Regions from separate parts of the Mangrovibacillus sp. Mu-81 genome, predicted to be linked through region 2. Evidence: riboswitches for the same ligand, from Rfam matches in the RefSeq annotation. Region 2 holds a riboswitch; the other holds the start of a gene.
What was found. Region 2 has a riboswitch for S-adenosylmethionine ahead of V6B33_RS03825 (methionine ABC transporter ATP-binding protein). Riboswitches for the same ligand answer to the same signal wherever they lie in the genome.
Positions count from the first base shown of each region.

Region 1: it holds a riboswitch for S-adenosylmethionine, as region 2 does, so the genes downstream of both, mtnK (S-methyl-5-thioribose kinase) here and V6B33_RS03825 (methionine ABC transporter ATP-binding protein) in region 2, are expected to answer to the same signal.

Region 1 is NZ_JBAJHU010000003.1:210,822-218,819, forward strand. It holds gene V6B33_RS08185 (methylated-DNA--[protein]-cysteine S-methyltransferase) at 1-392, shown strand, start outside; gene V6B33_RS08190 (DUF2087 domain-containing protein) at 485-793, shown strand; gene mtnA (S-methyl-5-thioribose-1-phosphate isomerase) at 835-1,887, opposite strand; gene mtnK (S-methyl-5-thioribose kinase) at 1,898-3,085, opposite strand; SAM riboswitch class I at 3,194-3,345, opposite strand; gene V6B33_RS08205 (carbon-nitrogen family hydrolase) at 3,440-4,222, opposite strand; gene V6B33_RS08210 (pyridoxal phosphate-dependent aminotransferase) at 4,342-5,520, shown strand; SAM riboswitch class I at 5,581-5,687, shown strand; gene V6B33_RS08215 (2,3-diketo-5-methylthiopentyl-1-phosphate enolase) at 5,775-6,989, shown strand; gene V6B33_RS08220 (methylthioribulose 1-phosphate dehydratase) at 7,083-7,712, shown strand; gene V6B33_RS08225 (1,2-dihydroxy-3-keto-5-methylthiopentene dioxygenase) at 7,730-7,998, shown strand, end outside.
Region 2 is NZ_JBAJHU010000002.1:8,245-16,242, reverse strand. It holds gene V6B33_RS03855 (arsenate reductase family protein) at 1-206, shown strand, start outside; gene gcvH (glycine cleavage system protein GcvH) at 353-736, shown strand; gene V6B33_RS03845 (YusG family protein) at 801-1,067, shown strand; gene V6B33_RS03840 (toprim domain-containing protein) at 1,323-1,685, shown strand; gene V6B33_RS03835 (thioredoxin family protein) at 1,688-2,011, shown strand; gene V6B33_RS03830 (hypothetical protein) at 2,249-2,605, shown strand; SAM riboswitch class I at 2,720-2,826, shown strand; gene V6B33_RS03825 (methionine ABC transporter ATP-binding protein) at 2,988-4,007, shown strand; gene V6B33_RS03820 (methionine ABC transporter permease) at 4,007-4,675, shown strand; gene V6B33_RS03815 (MetQ/NlpA family ABC transporter substrate-binding protein) at 4,691-5,512, shown strand; gene V6B33_RS03810 (carboxymuconolactone decarboxylase family protein) at 5,677-6,042, shown strand; gene sufC (Fe-S cluster assembly ATPase SufC) at 7,095-7,880, shown strand; gene sufD (Fe-S cluster assembly protein SufD) at 7,898-7,998, shown strand, end outside.

The DNA.
Region 1 (7,998 bases), on a different contig from region 2:
TTTCATTGCGATTTGCACCTGAGGCACAACCTTCCCCGGTGACAGCACAGCCCCTGTTACTTGAAGCTAAACGCCAATTGGAAGAATACTTCAAAGGAGAAAGGGATGAGTTCACTCTTCCTCTTAAAATAGAAGGTACGGTTTTTCAGCGGGAAGTCTGGAAAGCATTGAGTGAAATTCCATACGGATCGACCTGCTCATATGGAGATGTAGCTAAACGTATTAACAGACCAAAAGCTGTCAGGGCAATCGGGCAGGCAAACAAAGCGAATAGGTTTCCGATCATCATCCCATGTCACAGAGTGATCGGCAAGAACAATTCACTAACCGGCTATGCCGGCAAACAAGTAGATAAAAAAGAAATTTTACTGTCACTTGAATATGCAAAGTGACAATAAAAAGTATCTTTCACTTATGGAATGTTCTGGCGCATTACGCTGGTGTTCTTAATCACTTGACGAATAATAGGGAAGGGGAATCCGAAATGAGCGAGAGAATGGTTAAAGAGAAACAAAAGGTATTGAATAACTTTATGGAGAAAAACGGGAAAGTGAAAACGATACCTGCTCAACAGAAAAAGAAACTATTCCTGCTTGAGCACATGGCAGAAGGATTGAAGGTTGGAACAAAATACAGTGAAAAGGAAATTAATGAATACATCAAGCATTTTCATGATGACTTTGCCACTTTAAGAAGAGAATTTATCATCCATCAGTTCATGTACAGAGAAAATAGTGTCTATGAAGTGAATCCAAAGGAAATGTGGGGATCTACACCATTATATAAGCAGTAAGAAAAACAGAGATACCTTCATATTGACGAAGGTATCTCTGTTTAACTTTTTCTGATCACTTTCTCGATATTATCTTGAAAAGAAGGATAAATGATGCCTTTCTCAGTTATGATTCCCGTGATCAATTCCTTAGAGGTGACATCAAAGGCAGGATTGTAAACAAGCGTGTCTTGAGGAGCAATCCTATTCCCATAGATTTCGGTCAGTTCTTCAGGAGCGCGCACTTCTATGGGGATTCCACTTCCAGAAGAGAGTGATAAATCAAAAGTGGAGGATGGTGCTGCCACGTAAAATGGGATGCTGTAATGCTTACAGAGAATGGCAAGCATGGATGTTCCGATTTTGTTAGCCGTATCCCCATTAGCAGCGATCCTGTCTGCTCCTACTATGACTGCTTCCACATTTTTTTCTTTAATCGTATGTGCCGCCATGCTGTCTGTTATAAGTGTCACTTCCACACCAGACTGCTGTAACTCCCAGGTGGTCAATCGTGAACCCTGCAATATTGGACGCGTCTCACATGCATAAACATGAAACGTTCTCCCTCGTTCACTTCCTAAATGAAAAGGTGCTAAAGCAGTCCCGTATTTGCTTGTAGCAATGGAACCTGCATTGCAGATTGTCATGATGGTTGTCATATCGCTGAGTAATTCGAGACCAAATTCTCCGATTTGCCTGCAAGTGGCTTCATCTTCGGTATGTAGCTGTATGGCAGTGTGAAGCAGGGTGGTTTTCGCTTCATTGACCGTCCGTACATTTACAATGACCTGTTCAAGGGAAGTCAATGCCCAGCCCAAGTTCACTGCAGTAGGCCTTGAGCTATACAAATATTGCTTATCTTCTTGGAACTTCTCCCGGAACTCTGCAAGGCATCCCGTATCATATTGATTTGAACACAGGGCAAGGCCGTAAGCAGCAGTTATTCCGATTGCAGGTGCTCCGCGGACTTTCAATGTGACAATTGCGTCATGAAAATCGTCAATTGAAGACAGCCTCAGGTATTCGATTATTTCAGGCAGCTTTTGCTGATTTAATATAACTAAATGATCATCTTCGAAATATAAAGATACAGGTATAGCTGATGTTTGAGTCATGATAATCTCCTTAAGATGTATGTCTGCGTACCAAATCGGTTAGATCTTCAATAGATGAGACATGTTGTCTGTGCAGAATCAATTCTCTCCCTAATGAAAGGCTGCGTCGTTTTGCCAGCAGTCTATTATCTTTATCTGAAATGCCATCAAGATCAGCAACATGTGCCAGGCCTATCGTTCTTCTGATGAGTTCACAACCGCTGAAACCAACACTGTCCTGAAATGCTTTCTTCAACACAAATTCCAAGTATCCATTTACCTTGGTGTATGCGTCTCCGCTTTCCTGCCAGTGTTTCGAAAAGGTTTCAGCGAAAGTATTCCACGTATTGATGATATGATAGATGATCTCATCTTTCCCTTCAACATCTTCCCGGGCAATGACCTGAAATGTCAGATTCGCTATGAATTGACCAATATCGAAACCGATAGGACCATAGAAAGCAAATTCAGGATCGATAACTTTTGTTTGAGTCTTATCAGCAAAGATGCTTCCGGTGTGGAGATCACCATGTAATAGGGCTTCGCTCTCTGTAATAAAACATTTCTTCAACTTGGCCACTTCCAGCTTCAGAATGAAATCATCCCAGAGTTCCTGGATATATGGCAGTAATTCCACTTCGTAATCATTTGTATCACTATTGAAAAAAGGATCAGTAAATACAAGATCCTCTGTAATCTTGCAAAGTTCAGGGTTGGAAAAGGTCTTCACATATTCTTTTTTCTTAAACGGATGAAGTGCATAGTCAGAAGTGAAATACAGGGTGTTGGCCAGGAAAGTTCCGATATGCTCTGATAAAAGTGGATACGAATCTCTTTTTATCAGCCCTGAACGTACGATCGTCGACGAACTGAGATCCTCCATCACCGTGACAGCCAGACTGTCATCACTGTAATACACCTGAGGAACAAGATTCCGTGCATGGATGTATTGTAATTTCAGTGCGCTGGCTTCAATTCTGGCCCGGTCGATCGTAAGCGGCCAGCTTTCCCCTACTACTTTTGCATAAGGCAGAGCCTGCTTGATTATGATTCCTTTCTTGCCTGTTTCTGTAACTTGAAAAACGAGATTTAAGTTTCCATCCCCAATTTCACAACATGTCAATTCCGTATTCTTATCAAAAAAATTTAATCTGATTGCCAAATCCTTTGCACTTTGTTCGTTCAACGATAGATACTTATCTACAGGACTGATGGACATTGTTCTTTCCTCCTAAATCGTTTCTTGTTTTGGAGGCTTTTCAATCGAAAAACATGAAAAGCCTCTTTCGTGGTATGAAAGAGGCTTAAAAGATCAAATCTTATTCGCCTCTTATCTCTCAGAAAGGGTTCTTTCTGTTGGAATTAGCACCGTGCCTTAAGGAATCATCCGGCGCATGAATGCGCCCCGTTTCACAACGGTATTACGGTCGGTTGCTGGGCTTCACAGGGCCATATCCCTCAGCCAGCTCTTGATAAGAGTTAGATTAAATTAGTGGTCAAATGTAAACTATTTGCTTTGAATAGTACCACCGATGCAATTAATGAGTCAACAACTTTTTTTGGAAAATTTAAATTAATAAAATTCAGGTCTGCGATCTTGAAAGATGGGTATTTTCTTTCTTACTTCTTCCACCTCATCTAAATCAATCTCTGCAGTGATCAAATCTTCATCAAGATCTCCCTCAGCAATGACGTCCCCCCATGGGCTTATGATCATCGAATGGCCGCCAAATTCATTTTTCGGATCATTGCCTGCACGGTTGCAGGCGATGACAAAACACTGATTTTCAATGGCCCTGGCCAATAAAAGTGTTCTCCAGTGGGAAATTCTTACTGCGGGCCATTGTGCCACTACAAAAACCACTTTTGCGCCGTCGATGACATGCTTTCTGAACCATTCAGGAAAGCGGATGTCATAACAGATCATGCCAGCCATCTGAGTATCCATGAGCTTGAACAAACCATCTTCCTTACCCGGAATCAAGTAATGATGTTCATCCATGAGTTTAAATAAATGCAGTTTTGTATATTCTTTGACGATACTGCCATTTTTGTCAGCCACAAGTAGATTATTCCCTATCCCTTCACTCGTTTTACTTGCAATGGAACCCCCAACGATATGAATGGAATGGCGGGAAGCAAGGTCTGTCAGGAAAGCGGTACTGTCCCGTGCATCTTCATCTGCAATTTCTTCGATTCTGGTCAAATCATAGCCTGTAGTCCATAGCTCTGGGAAAACGACAATATCACAACCGGCTTCGCTTGCTTTATTCACCCAATGACGAACCCGTTTTTTGTTCTCGTCAGGATCTCCGAATGCAATATCTATTTGTGCAATACCAATTTTTTTAATCAAATGAACACCTCTTCTGACAGAAATATGAATTTTCGCTTTACAATCATTACTTTACGTTATATCATTTGTGACTAGAATTTGAAAGTAAAAAATTTTCAAAAAATGTAGTGGGTGATATGATGAAAACCTTTAAACAAGCAGAAAGAGTCCAAACACTGCCGAAGCAGTTTTTTGCATCGTTGACGGAAAAAGTTCAAAAAGTGGTAAATGAAGGGCATGACGTCATAAATTTGGGGCAGGGAAATCCGGATCAGCCTACCCCGCCGCATATTGTAGAGGCGATGAGGGAAGCAGTGAAATCACCAGGAAACCATAAATATTCTCCATTCAGGGGCCTTGCAACCTTTAAGGAAGCCGCAGCTGAATTTTATAAACGGGAGTATGGCGTGGATATTAACCCGGCAGATGAAGTGGCTGTATTATTCGGGGGGAAGGCAGGTCTTGTGGAAATCCCACAAGTGCTTTTGAATTCAGGGGATACCGTATTGGTACCGGATCCGGGATATCCGGATTACTTATCAGGAGTGTCGCTTTCGGGGGCGAGGATGGCGAAGATGCCGCTGAAGGAAGAGAACCATTTCCTGCCGGATTATGGAACGATTCCAGAAGAAGATTTACAGAAGGCAAAACTCATGTTCTTGAACTACCCGAATAATCCTACGGGGGCTGTTGCTACACCTGCATTCTTCAGGGATACGGTATCGCTTGCAAGCAAACATGATATCTGTGTCGTACATGATTTTGCATATGGAGCGATTGGGTTCGAAGGTCAAAAGCCAGTCAGTTTCCTTGAAACGGATGGAGCAAAGGATGTAGGCATTGAAATATACACATTGTCCAAAACCTATAATATGGCAGGGTGGAGAGTGGGGTTTGCTGTTGGAAACAAAAGTGTGATCGAAGCCCTTAATATTCTCCAGGATCATTTGTATGTAAGTTTATTCGGTGCCATTCAGGAAGCTGCGGAGACTGCATTACTCGGTCCGCAAAAGTGCGTGGATGAATTGGTTGCGACATATGAAAAAAGAAGAAAAACATTGATAGACGGTCTGCAAAGGATTGGCTGGGATGTTTCTGCACCTGCTGGCTCATTCTTTGCATGGCTAAAAGTTCCAGCTGGTTTTTCATCAGTTGAATTTGCAGACTTATTGCTTAATGAGATCAAAGTTGCAGTAGCACCTGGCGTAGGATTTGGTGAGCATGGGGAGGGCTATGTACGTGTGGGGTTATTGACCAGTTTAGAGAGACTAGAAGAAGTCGTGAAACGAATTGAAAATTTGAAATTATTCGATAAATAGATTGACAGAACTGAAAAATGATGACATAATCCAACTGAAATTACATTCATATTTAAGAAATTCTTATCAAGAGCAGGCGGAGGGACCAGCCCTATGAAGCCCGGCAACCGACTTAATTTAAGCACGGTGCTAATTCTTGCAGCATGGTAAATGCTGACAGATAAGATAGAGTGATAGCCAACCTCTTCTTATCGAAGGGGTTTTTTGTATTTTTATTGATTTTCTAACTTTATACCAGCCAGGAGGTATCTCAAGTGGGAGAAGTAATTGCTACATACGAAATAACAGGGAAGAGTCGATCATTTCAAGAAAAAGCGGAAGGGATTGCTCTCGGACTGACAGTCGGTTCATGGACCGATCTTCCATTACTTGAAAAGGACCAATTAAGAAAATACAAGGGAACAGTTGTGGCAGTGAAAGAAAAAGAGGGTGAGATTCCTGCGGCAGAAATTCAAATAGCGTACCCATCAGGGAATTATTCGAATGATATACCTGCGATCTTGACAACCGTGTTCGGCAAACTATCGCTTGACGGCCAGGTTAAGTTAAGAAATATTCATTTTTCCAATGATTTGAAAAAAGGTTATCCGGGACCTCGATTTGGTATTGAAGGAATTAGAGAACTTGTGAAAGTTTCTAACAGACCACTTGTAATGAGCATTTTCAAAGGAGTAATCGGGAGGGACAAGGATTATCTTAAGAACCAGTTGAGGGCCCAGGCACTAGGGGGGATAGACCTGGTAAAAGATGATGAAATTCTTTTTGACAATGAACTGACACCTTTTGAAGAAAGAGTCAGGCAGGGTAAAAACGTTCTGAAGGAGGTAAATGAAGTAACTGGAAAGAGGACCCTTTATGCCGTTAATCTGAGTGGAAGAACGTCAGGCTTAAGGGAAAAAGCGAGAAAGGCAAGAGAGCTTGGAGCAGATGCATTGTTATTCAATGTGTTTTCTTACGGTCTGGATGTTCTTCAGGAACTGCGTGAAGATAATGAAATCGGACTGCCGATCATGGCTCATCCTTCTTTTGCAGGAGCTGCAGCGGCCTCACCTCAATACGGTGTTGATTATTCTTTATGGCTTGGAAAGCTATTAAGAATGACCGGTGCTGATTTCTCCTTATTCCCTTCGCCTTACGGCAGTGTGGCATTAGAAAAAAGACAAGTACTGTCCATCAGCAAAGAGCTGACGAACTCTGATCTGTTTAAAAGGACTTTTCCTGTTCCTTCAGCAGGCATCCATCCCGCACTGGTTCCTCAATTGATTGAAGACTTCGGGAGAGATTGTGTCATCAATGCCGGAGGAGGTGTGCACGGGCATCCCGATGGTGCTTCAGCCGGAGGATCAGCCTTTCTGCAGGCTATCGATGCGGTACTGAAAGGAATTCCCCTCACAGATGCTGCAACAAGACATACCGACCTGGATAAAGCGTTGAGGCTTTGGGGAGGGGAGATTAGTGCCCGTGGATAAACCTGATGTATACTTTTGTGCTATACCGATCCATTTAAACATTATTAACGCATTCAACGATTGTAGATTAGTTCCGGAGAAGGAGGCAGCTGCATGAAATGCGAGCAATCAATATGGGAAGATCTTGCCGGGGTAAAAGAAGAACTTGCCGCACGTGACTGGTTCATGGGGACGAGTGGAAATCTTGCTATCAGAGTCAGTTCTTCCCCGATCACGTTTCTGGTAACGGCAAGCGGTAAAGATAAGCGAAAGAAATCGGATGAAGACTTTCTGCTGGTGGATGGAATGGGTGAACCGGTGGAAAAAACGAAAGTACGTCCCTCGGCCGAAACCATGCTGCACAGCAGAATCTTTCTGAACAGCGGGGCTGGGTGCAGTCTTCATGTACATACTGTGCCAAATAATGTAGTGAGTGAGTTGTATGGGGACGCCGGGGAGATTACATTCAGAAATCAGGAATTGATCAAAGCCTTTGATAAATGGGGAGAAGATGACGAATTAACGATTCCGATCATCTTCAATCATGCACACATCCCCGATCTGGCTGAGGAGTTTTCACAGCACGTCCGGGACGATAAAGGTGCAGTTTTGATACGAAATCATGGAATTACTGTATGGGGCAGGAACTCATTTGAAGCCAAAAAGCTTCTTGAAGCCTGCGAGTTTTTATTTCAATATCAACTGAAGATAGTATCTTTACAGAATCTGAATTTATATACGTGAAGAGGAGGATTTAAATAATGGCAACTATTAAGATCCAGGGTTCGGAGGGAATTGTGGAAAATCAAAATGAGGTAATTTCTTTTTTACATGAGCAAGGTGTAATCTATGAAAATTGGAATATAACAAAATTGGATCCCGGACTTGTGGAGCAATATGATTTAACAGAAGATGAGAAAAACACGATCATCGAATCGTTCAGAGAAGAAATAAAAGATATTTCAGAGAGAAGAGGGTATAAATCCTGGGATGTCATTTCATTATCCTCAAGTACTCCGAACCTGGAGGA
Region 2 (7,998 bases):
GGCTGCCATTGAAGAAGTTCTTTAATACAAGCGGCAAGAAATACCGAGAGCTTGGCTTGAAGGAAAAAGTGAATTCTGCCTCTGATGAGGAACTGCTTGAGATCCTTTCCACAGACGGTATGCTGATCAAGCGGCCGCTCACTACGGATGGCTTGAAGGTGACAGTCGGATTCAAGGAAGAAACGTTTGAAGAGTCCTGGAAGTGAGCGTGGAATCGTTGATTTGATGCGGAAATGGAAGGTATTGTCACAGCACCTAAAAAGTTTTGAAGGAAACACTGCGTTTTCTTGCTTTTTTATTTAAAAGTGTGTCAATATTAGGTTGTATACCAAGTATTTGGAGGGATTTTTAAATGAGTACACCGAAAGAACTTCGCTATTCTGAAGAACACGAATGGGTTAAAACCGAAGGGGAAACACTGCGTATTGGAATTACTGCGTTTGCGCAATCTGAACTTGGAGATATCGTATTCGTCGAACTGCCGGAAGTAGGCGACGAAGTGAAAGCAGATGAACCATTTGGAAGCGTTGAATCAGTTAAAACGGTTTCTGAGCTTTATGCACCGGTTTCAGGTAAAATCGTTGAAGTGAATGAAGAGCTTGCTGACAGCCCTGAATTTGTCAACGAATCTCCTTATGAAAAAGCTTGGATGATCGTCGTTGAGCCATCTGATGCTGGAGAAGTGGACAAGCTTATGACAGCAGAACAATATGAAGAAATGATTAACGAAGGTTAATGATTTCAAGGCACCTTGAGGGTATTCTCAAGGTGTTTTGTTTTTCTTTTGGGGCATTCTAAATGTGGAAGACATTACAGAAAGGATGATCCCGATGACTCTTGAACCAAAGAAGCTCGATGTTACCGAACGTGTGACAGGTAAATTAAAAAACGGAAGCCTGGAATTGTATCTCGACAATCAGCCGATCGGCCGCATGGCAGTTCCCCTGGAAGGCATCACCATGGAACCGAACTTTGAAGCGAATGAAGATAAAATCTTTCAACATTACACCGCAACAGAAGGTTCTGAAGCACGCTATACCGATTGCGATGAGGGTGGCTGGTGTTGATATTCATAAAAAAACGGTGCCAGGTTCCTCCGGTAGGACTGGCACTTTTTTGTCTATCTGCAGAATACTGAACTTGGCACAGTGTTTGAAACGGCAGTCATCAGGCTATGGAGCAGACCGAAACTAACCATGTATCGGCCGTATTTCTTTCTATTTTTAAATAAAAATGAGAAGATATATGTAAGTAGTGGACATCATCTCTAATAAATTGAATATACTATCCTAATCTTATTTCTGAAAGATAAGGTGATGACAATGTTTGATATCGGTGATGAGAAAGTAATCATTGTAGAGGGCACGACGGATAAACGTAAAGTGGAAGGAATCATTAAAGAGCCTATTGAGATTATTTGTACAAATGGAACCATCAGCATGACGAAAATGGACGAACTGATTGATTCGCTGGAGCAGAGAGATGTTTATATACTGGTGGATGCCGATCATGCAGGAGAAAAGCTTCGAAAACAATTCAAGCGGGAATTCCCGGAGGCAGAGCACTTATATATCGACCGGATGTATAAAGAAGTGGCATCGGCTCCCGAGTACCACTTGGCATCTGTACTGATCGGAGCGAATATTGATATACACACGGAATACTTGGAAAAAAGGATGAGTTAACGTTGAATGAGGTAAGTAGTACAAATTCGCTGTATGAATCAATACACACACATGAACTTACGGCGGTTTATCTTTACACCCCGATGTGTGGGACATGCCAGGTAGCAGGCAAAATGATGGAAGTTGTGAAAAAGCTTCCGCAATCGTTTCACTTTGATAAAGTCAATTTGAATTACTTACCACAGTTTGCAGAAGAGCAGGCGATTGAAAGTGTGCCATGTTTACTTCTTTATAAACATGCAAAAGAGAGGGAAAGAATCTATGCATTCCACTCAGTTCCCTATTTATATGAGATGTTAAAAAAAACAGAGACCTTTGATGATTAAAGGTCTTTTTTATATGTGATGAAAACATAAATATTAAGGAAAACCTTTCAACAAACTTGGACATATTTCTTGGGAAATGATGAGAAAATACTCAGAATTTATATTCTGAATATTCAAAAACCAACTAATTCGACACAAGTTGCTTTTCTCCAACAAAACTGTGTCGAGAGAGAAAAAAAGGATAAAAAACCCATTCGTAGAATTAAGTTAAGTAAGAAGATTCGCGGGAGGGTATTTATGAGAAATCTATTAGATAAACTAATTGACCAATGTCATTCCAAGTACCATCTGCAGCTGTTATTTCCTTCAGACCCATTTATTCTTCAACTTGAATGTGAGAGTCAGCGCTACACCCTTTCTTTTTCCAATAAAGAATGTTTTGTAGCGGAAGACATCAATAACCTTGAGCCTCAATTTGTCATTACAGGCAATGAGGAGATGATCACCACCGTTCTCGCCGGTAATGAGCTATTATCAAGATTGGTTGAAAGTGATCAATTGTCGGTAAAGGGAGGCTACCGCCCTCTGTTATTCGTCGAATCAGTGCTTTGGCTGACAAGGCCAATGATAAAAGAACCAGTTGAAATATATTGAATACTTTAATCTTCTGAAAAAAATAATTGACACCCCGTTTGTGCGATGATAGAATCACTTTTGTAGCAAATATTCTGAGACTTTACACTCATAAACTTTATATAGTTAGACTTACTCTTATTGAGAGTGGTGGAGGGACGTGCCCTATGAAGCCCGGCAACCGTCAATGAAAATTGAAATGGTGCCAATTCACTCAAAGCGTATGCTTTGAAAGATAAGAGGAAGGATAATCAATATGATTATGCCTTTCTGCTTATCTGCGGAAAGGTTTTTTTATTGGCTGGAATTAAAAGGGCCGCCTGGAGCACGTTTTTTACAAAGGAAAGCTGTAACCCTCATTATAACGCTCTTTTTACTCGGAGAAAGAAAGGTGGCTGACATCATGATCACAATCTCAGAAGTAAAGAAAATATATCAATCAAAAGCAGGTCCGATTTCAGCTGTAGACGGGGTCGATCTTTCTGTTGGGGAAGGTGAAATCTTTGGGGTGATCGGTTACAGCGGTGCCGGTAAAAGTACCCTGATCAGAATGCTAAATGGACTCGAAGTTCCAACAGAAGGAACAATCGATGTGAACGGGCAGTCTGTTTCAAGAATCAAAGGCAGGAAGCTTCGTGAAGCAAGGCAGTCCATCGGGATGATCTTTCAGCACTTTAATCTATTATGGTCCAGAACCGTTCTCGAAAATATTCAGTTCCCATTGGAAATAGCAGGAGTGCCAAAAAAGGAACGAACTCGGCGTGCCAATGAATTACTCGCGCTTGTCGGGCTTGAAGGAAGAGGGGAGGCGTACCCCTCACAGCTGAGCGGGGGACAAAAGCAGCGTGTCGGAATCGCAAGGGCACTTGCCAATAACCCAAGCGTACTGCTGTGTGACGAAGCAACGTCTGCCCTCGATCCGCAGACGACAGATTCCATTCTTGATTTATTGGTGGATATCAACAGGCGTCTCGGTTTGACCATAGTCCTGATTACCCATGAGATGCATGTCATCCAGAAAATCTGTCACCGTGTCGCGGTGATGGAAAACGGAAAAGTTGTAGAACTTGGGGATGTACTCGAAGTGTTCCGTAATCCCCGGCAGCAAGTGACAAAACGTTTTGTAAAAGAAGTATCACAGGCTCAGGAGTCTGAAGAAGCGATGCAGGAGTTGATCAAGCACTATCCCACCGGAAAAGTGTTGAAGTTCACTTTTGTCGGGGATTCGACCGGGCAGCCTTTGATCACTTCGTTGATCAGGAAGTTCGACCTTGAAGTAAATATCCTTCAGGGACAGATTTCCCAGACGCAAAAAGGAGCATACGGCACTCTGTTTGTTCATTTAGACGGGGCTGAATCGCAGCTTGGGGAAGCTCTGCAATTTGCTGAGAGTCAACAGGTGAAGGTTGAGGTGATGGCATGATGATCGAAACTCTATTTCCAAATGTCGATTGGGAAAAAATGTGGGAAGCAACGTTAGAGACACTCTATATGACCGGAATGTCTGTATTGATCACATTTGTCTTAGGCATCATTCTGGGGATCCTGTTATTCCTGACATCCAAAGAAAACCTCTGGGAAAATAAACTCACTTACACGGTTACGAACTCTGTCGTGAATGTGTTCAGGTCGATTCCGTTCATCATACTGATCGTCTTGCTGATTCCTTTCACGAAATTCTTATTGGATACGATCCGTGGAGCGAATGCCGCTTTGCCGGCTCTGATCATCGGGGCGGCTCCGTTCTACGCCAGAATGGTCGAAATCGCACTGCGAGAAGTGAATAAGGGTGTGATCGAAGCTGCAAAGGCGATGGGTGCGAAAACAAGTACGATCATCCTGAAGGTATTGCTGCCTGAATCCATGCCGGCACTCATCTCGGGTATAACGGTCACAGCTATTGCCCTTGTAGGTTACACAGCGATGGCAGGAGTCATCGGTGCAGGAGGACTTGGAAACCTCGCTTATCTGGACGGGTTCCAGAGAAGCCGGGAAGATGTAACACTGGCAGCCACGATCATGATACTGATCATCGTATTTGCCATTCAGATCATAGGGGATTTCTTTACAAATAAATTAGACAAACGATAAGAGGAGAGAAAAAACATGAAAAAGTGGATAGCAGGAGTTATTGCAGCAAGTAGTATAGTTGGATTGGCAGCATGCGGGAATGATACTGGATCGGGAAGCGATGAAAAGGAACTGGTCGTAGGTGCTTCGAATGTACCTCACGCTGAAATCCTTGAACAGGTGAAGCCGATCTTGGAAGAGAAAGGAATCGATTTACAAATTGAGACCTATCAGGATTATATCCTTCCGAATAAAGACCTTGATAATGAAGACCTTGATGCGAACTATTTTCAAACCATCCCTTATATGGACTTGCAAATGAAGGATAACGACTATGATTTCGTCAACGCAGGGGGAATCCATATCGAGCCGATCGGGGCTTACTCTAAAAAGTATAAATCTTTAGAGGATCTTCCGGAAGGTGCCACCATCTTAATGAGTAACTCAGTATCCGACCACGGTCGTATCCTTACCCTTTTGGAAAAGAAAGGACTTATTAAATTAAAAGATGGAGTTGAAAATACACAGGCGCAGCTTGAAGACATTGAGGAGAACCCTAGAAATCTCCAATTCGATTATGAATATGAGGCAGCACTTCTTCCTCAAATGTACGAAAACGAAGAAGGCGATGCAGTGGTGATCAATTCCAACTATGCCATCGATGCAGGCCTGAAACCGCTGGAAGACTCAATTGCGATAGAAGATACTGATTCTCCATATGTGAATGTCATTGCTGTCAACAAAGGAGATGAAGATAAGGAAGAAGTGAAAGAGTTGGTTAAAGCCCTTCGTTCAAAAGAAATTCAGGAATTCATCAATGAAGAATGGGATGGAGCGGTAGTACCTGTAACAGAATAATGTCAAAAATCTTTTCTGAAAAAAAGCCTAACTTGAGCAACCCGGTGACTGCATCGGGTTGTTTTTATTTTCAGGCTGCGGCTGCACTAAATTTCGGACATAAACCTTTCCTGATTGGCCCATACTATCTTCGAAGAATCTAATCGAAAATGGAGCTGAACATGATGCAAATGGAACCAAGAAATACAACCGAAGCCGCACTTCATGATTATAAAATGGGGCTGGGGATCTTCACCGAGAAAATGCCGGAGCTTGCACAGCATTATAATACATTCACTGAACACTGCTTCAAAGAAGGAGTCCTCACGAAAAAAGAAAAGCAGCTCATCGCCCTCGGCATCAGCCTCTATTCCCAAGATGAATACTGCATCATCTATCATACAAAGGGATGCCTCGATGAAGGATGCTCCGAACAGGAAATCCTTGAAGCAGTTGGAGTCACTGCGGCATTCGGCGGAGGAGCGGCAATGAGCCAGGCCGTCACACTCGTCCAACAATCCGTCCAGGAAATAAACCAACTGAAACAATAACCCAACAGGCTGAGACAAAAGTGTTCCAGTCTAAATAAAGCCCGAACTAATTTGAATTATAAGTTCAAGTAAGTTCGGTTTTTTATTAGCTTTGTTCAAAAGTCCATTTAGTTAGCAACTTATTCCAACGGTTGATTGGAGTGCAAGACGAAGATCCCTGGGGGAAAAGTAGCTTATGTGAGACCCTGCAGGAGCGCAGCGGAAGGAACGGTCTTCAGATATTCTAGATAATACTTCGAATACAGGAAATAGGGGTTTATTAGAAATGTAAGCGCTTCATCTTTATACAAGCATCTGGATATTTACTAACTTACCTATTATTCGCTAGTATAATGGCGGAATTTTGTGAAAACTTAATGATACCCTCCAGTTAAAATCTTCTGATGAAGTATTTTAAGAAAAAATGACCGAAAACGGGTTTTGTATTCAAGAAGAGGGGGTAGTATAGTTATGTATATAAAAATTGAAAGGAATGATTCATTATCGACTCTCTTGAGGGTTTGACGTACACAAGTGAAATGGAAAAGGCGATGCATAGTGCCCATGGAATTGGATACGAGGTGTACAAACGAAAGCATGATGTCAGAATGCAAGTAGAGAAACAGAGAGAGCGGGATTATAAAGAAAGCCGGAGAATGATTGCGGCACTTGATAGAAAAGTGCACGCTCATATATAATAGATCTTAAGGAAAACCAGTGTTGAAACAGACACTGGTTTTTTTATGAATATGGTTTGGATTAGCTCATTCACAATATTGATCGCATACTCCTGCAGGGAATCAACAGACGGAGAAAAGAGTGTTTTACTATGTAATTATTTCCTATTTATATAGGAAGGAATTCGGACAAGTTCCTTTCATGAGAGTGCCTGCATTTTTCTTTTGTACCTGGTAAAGAATAGGGAAGTATTTGCAGGTCGGAAACACAATGGAATCGCGTCTGAAAAAGTTGATTATACCTTTTATTTGTTATAAGATTGTAATGAGAATAAATTGAGAATGATGAAAGAATTTAATTCTTATCATTATATAAAGTCACGGAGGTATTTACACATGGCAGGTTCTACTTTAACAATTAAAGATCTTCATGTTGAGATTGAAGGAAAGGAAATCCTGAAAGGGGTTAACCTTGAAATTAAAGGTGGAGAAATCCACGCAGTAATGGGTCCGAATGGTACAGGTAAATCAACATTATCTTCTGCTATCATGGGTCACCCGAAGTATGAGGTAACAAAAGGGAGTATTCATTTTGACGGGCAGGACGTCCTTGAAATGGAAGTAGATGAGCGTGCGCAAGTTGGTTTATTTCTTGCAATGCAGTATCCAAGTGAAATCAGCGGAGTAACGAATGCAGACTTCCTGCGTTCCGCAATCAACAGCCGCCGCAAAGAAGGCGATGAGATTTCACTAATGAAATTCATTCGTAAAATGGATTCTGAAATGGAATACCTTGAAATGGATCCGGATATGGCTCAACGTTACTTAAATGAAGGTTTCTCAGGCGGTGAGAAGAAGCGTAACGAAATTCTTCAATTGATGATGCTTCAGCCTAAGATCGCAATCCTTGATGAGATTGATTCCGGTCTTGATATTGATGCGCTTAAAGTTGTATCTAAAGGTATCAACAAGATGCGCGGTGAAGATTTCGGATGCCTGATCATCACTCACTATCAGCGTCTTCTTAACTACATCACACCAGACCGTGTACACGTCATGATGCAGGGGCGTGTTGTGAAATCAGGCGGTGCGGAACTCGCACAGCGTCTTGAGGCGGAAGGTTATGACTGGATTAAAGAAGAACTGGGAATTAAAGACGAAACTGTTGGCCAAGAAGCGTAAGTGTTAGGGGGATAATAATGACTGTAGAAACGAAACTATCAGTAGATCAGGACTATGTCAGCTCCTACTCAAAGCAGCTTGGAGAGCCAGAATGGTTAACAACCCTTCGTACAGATGC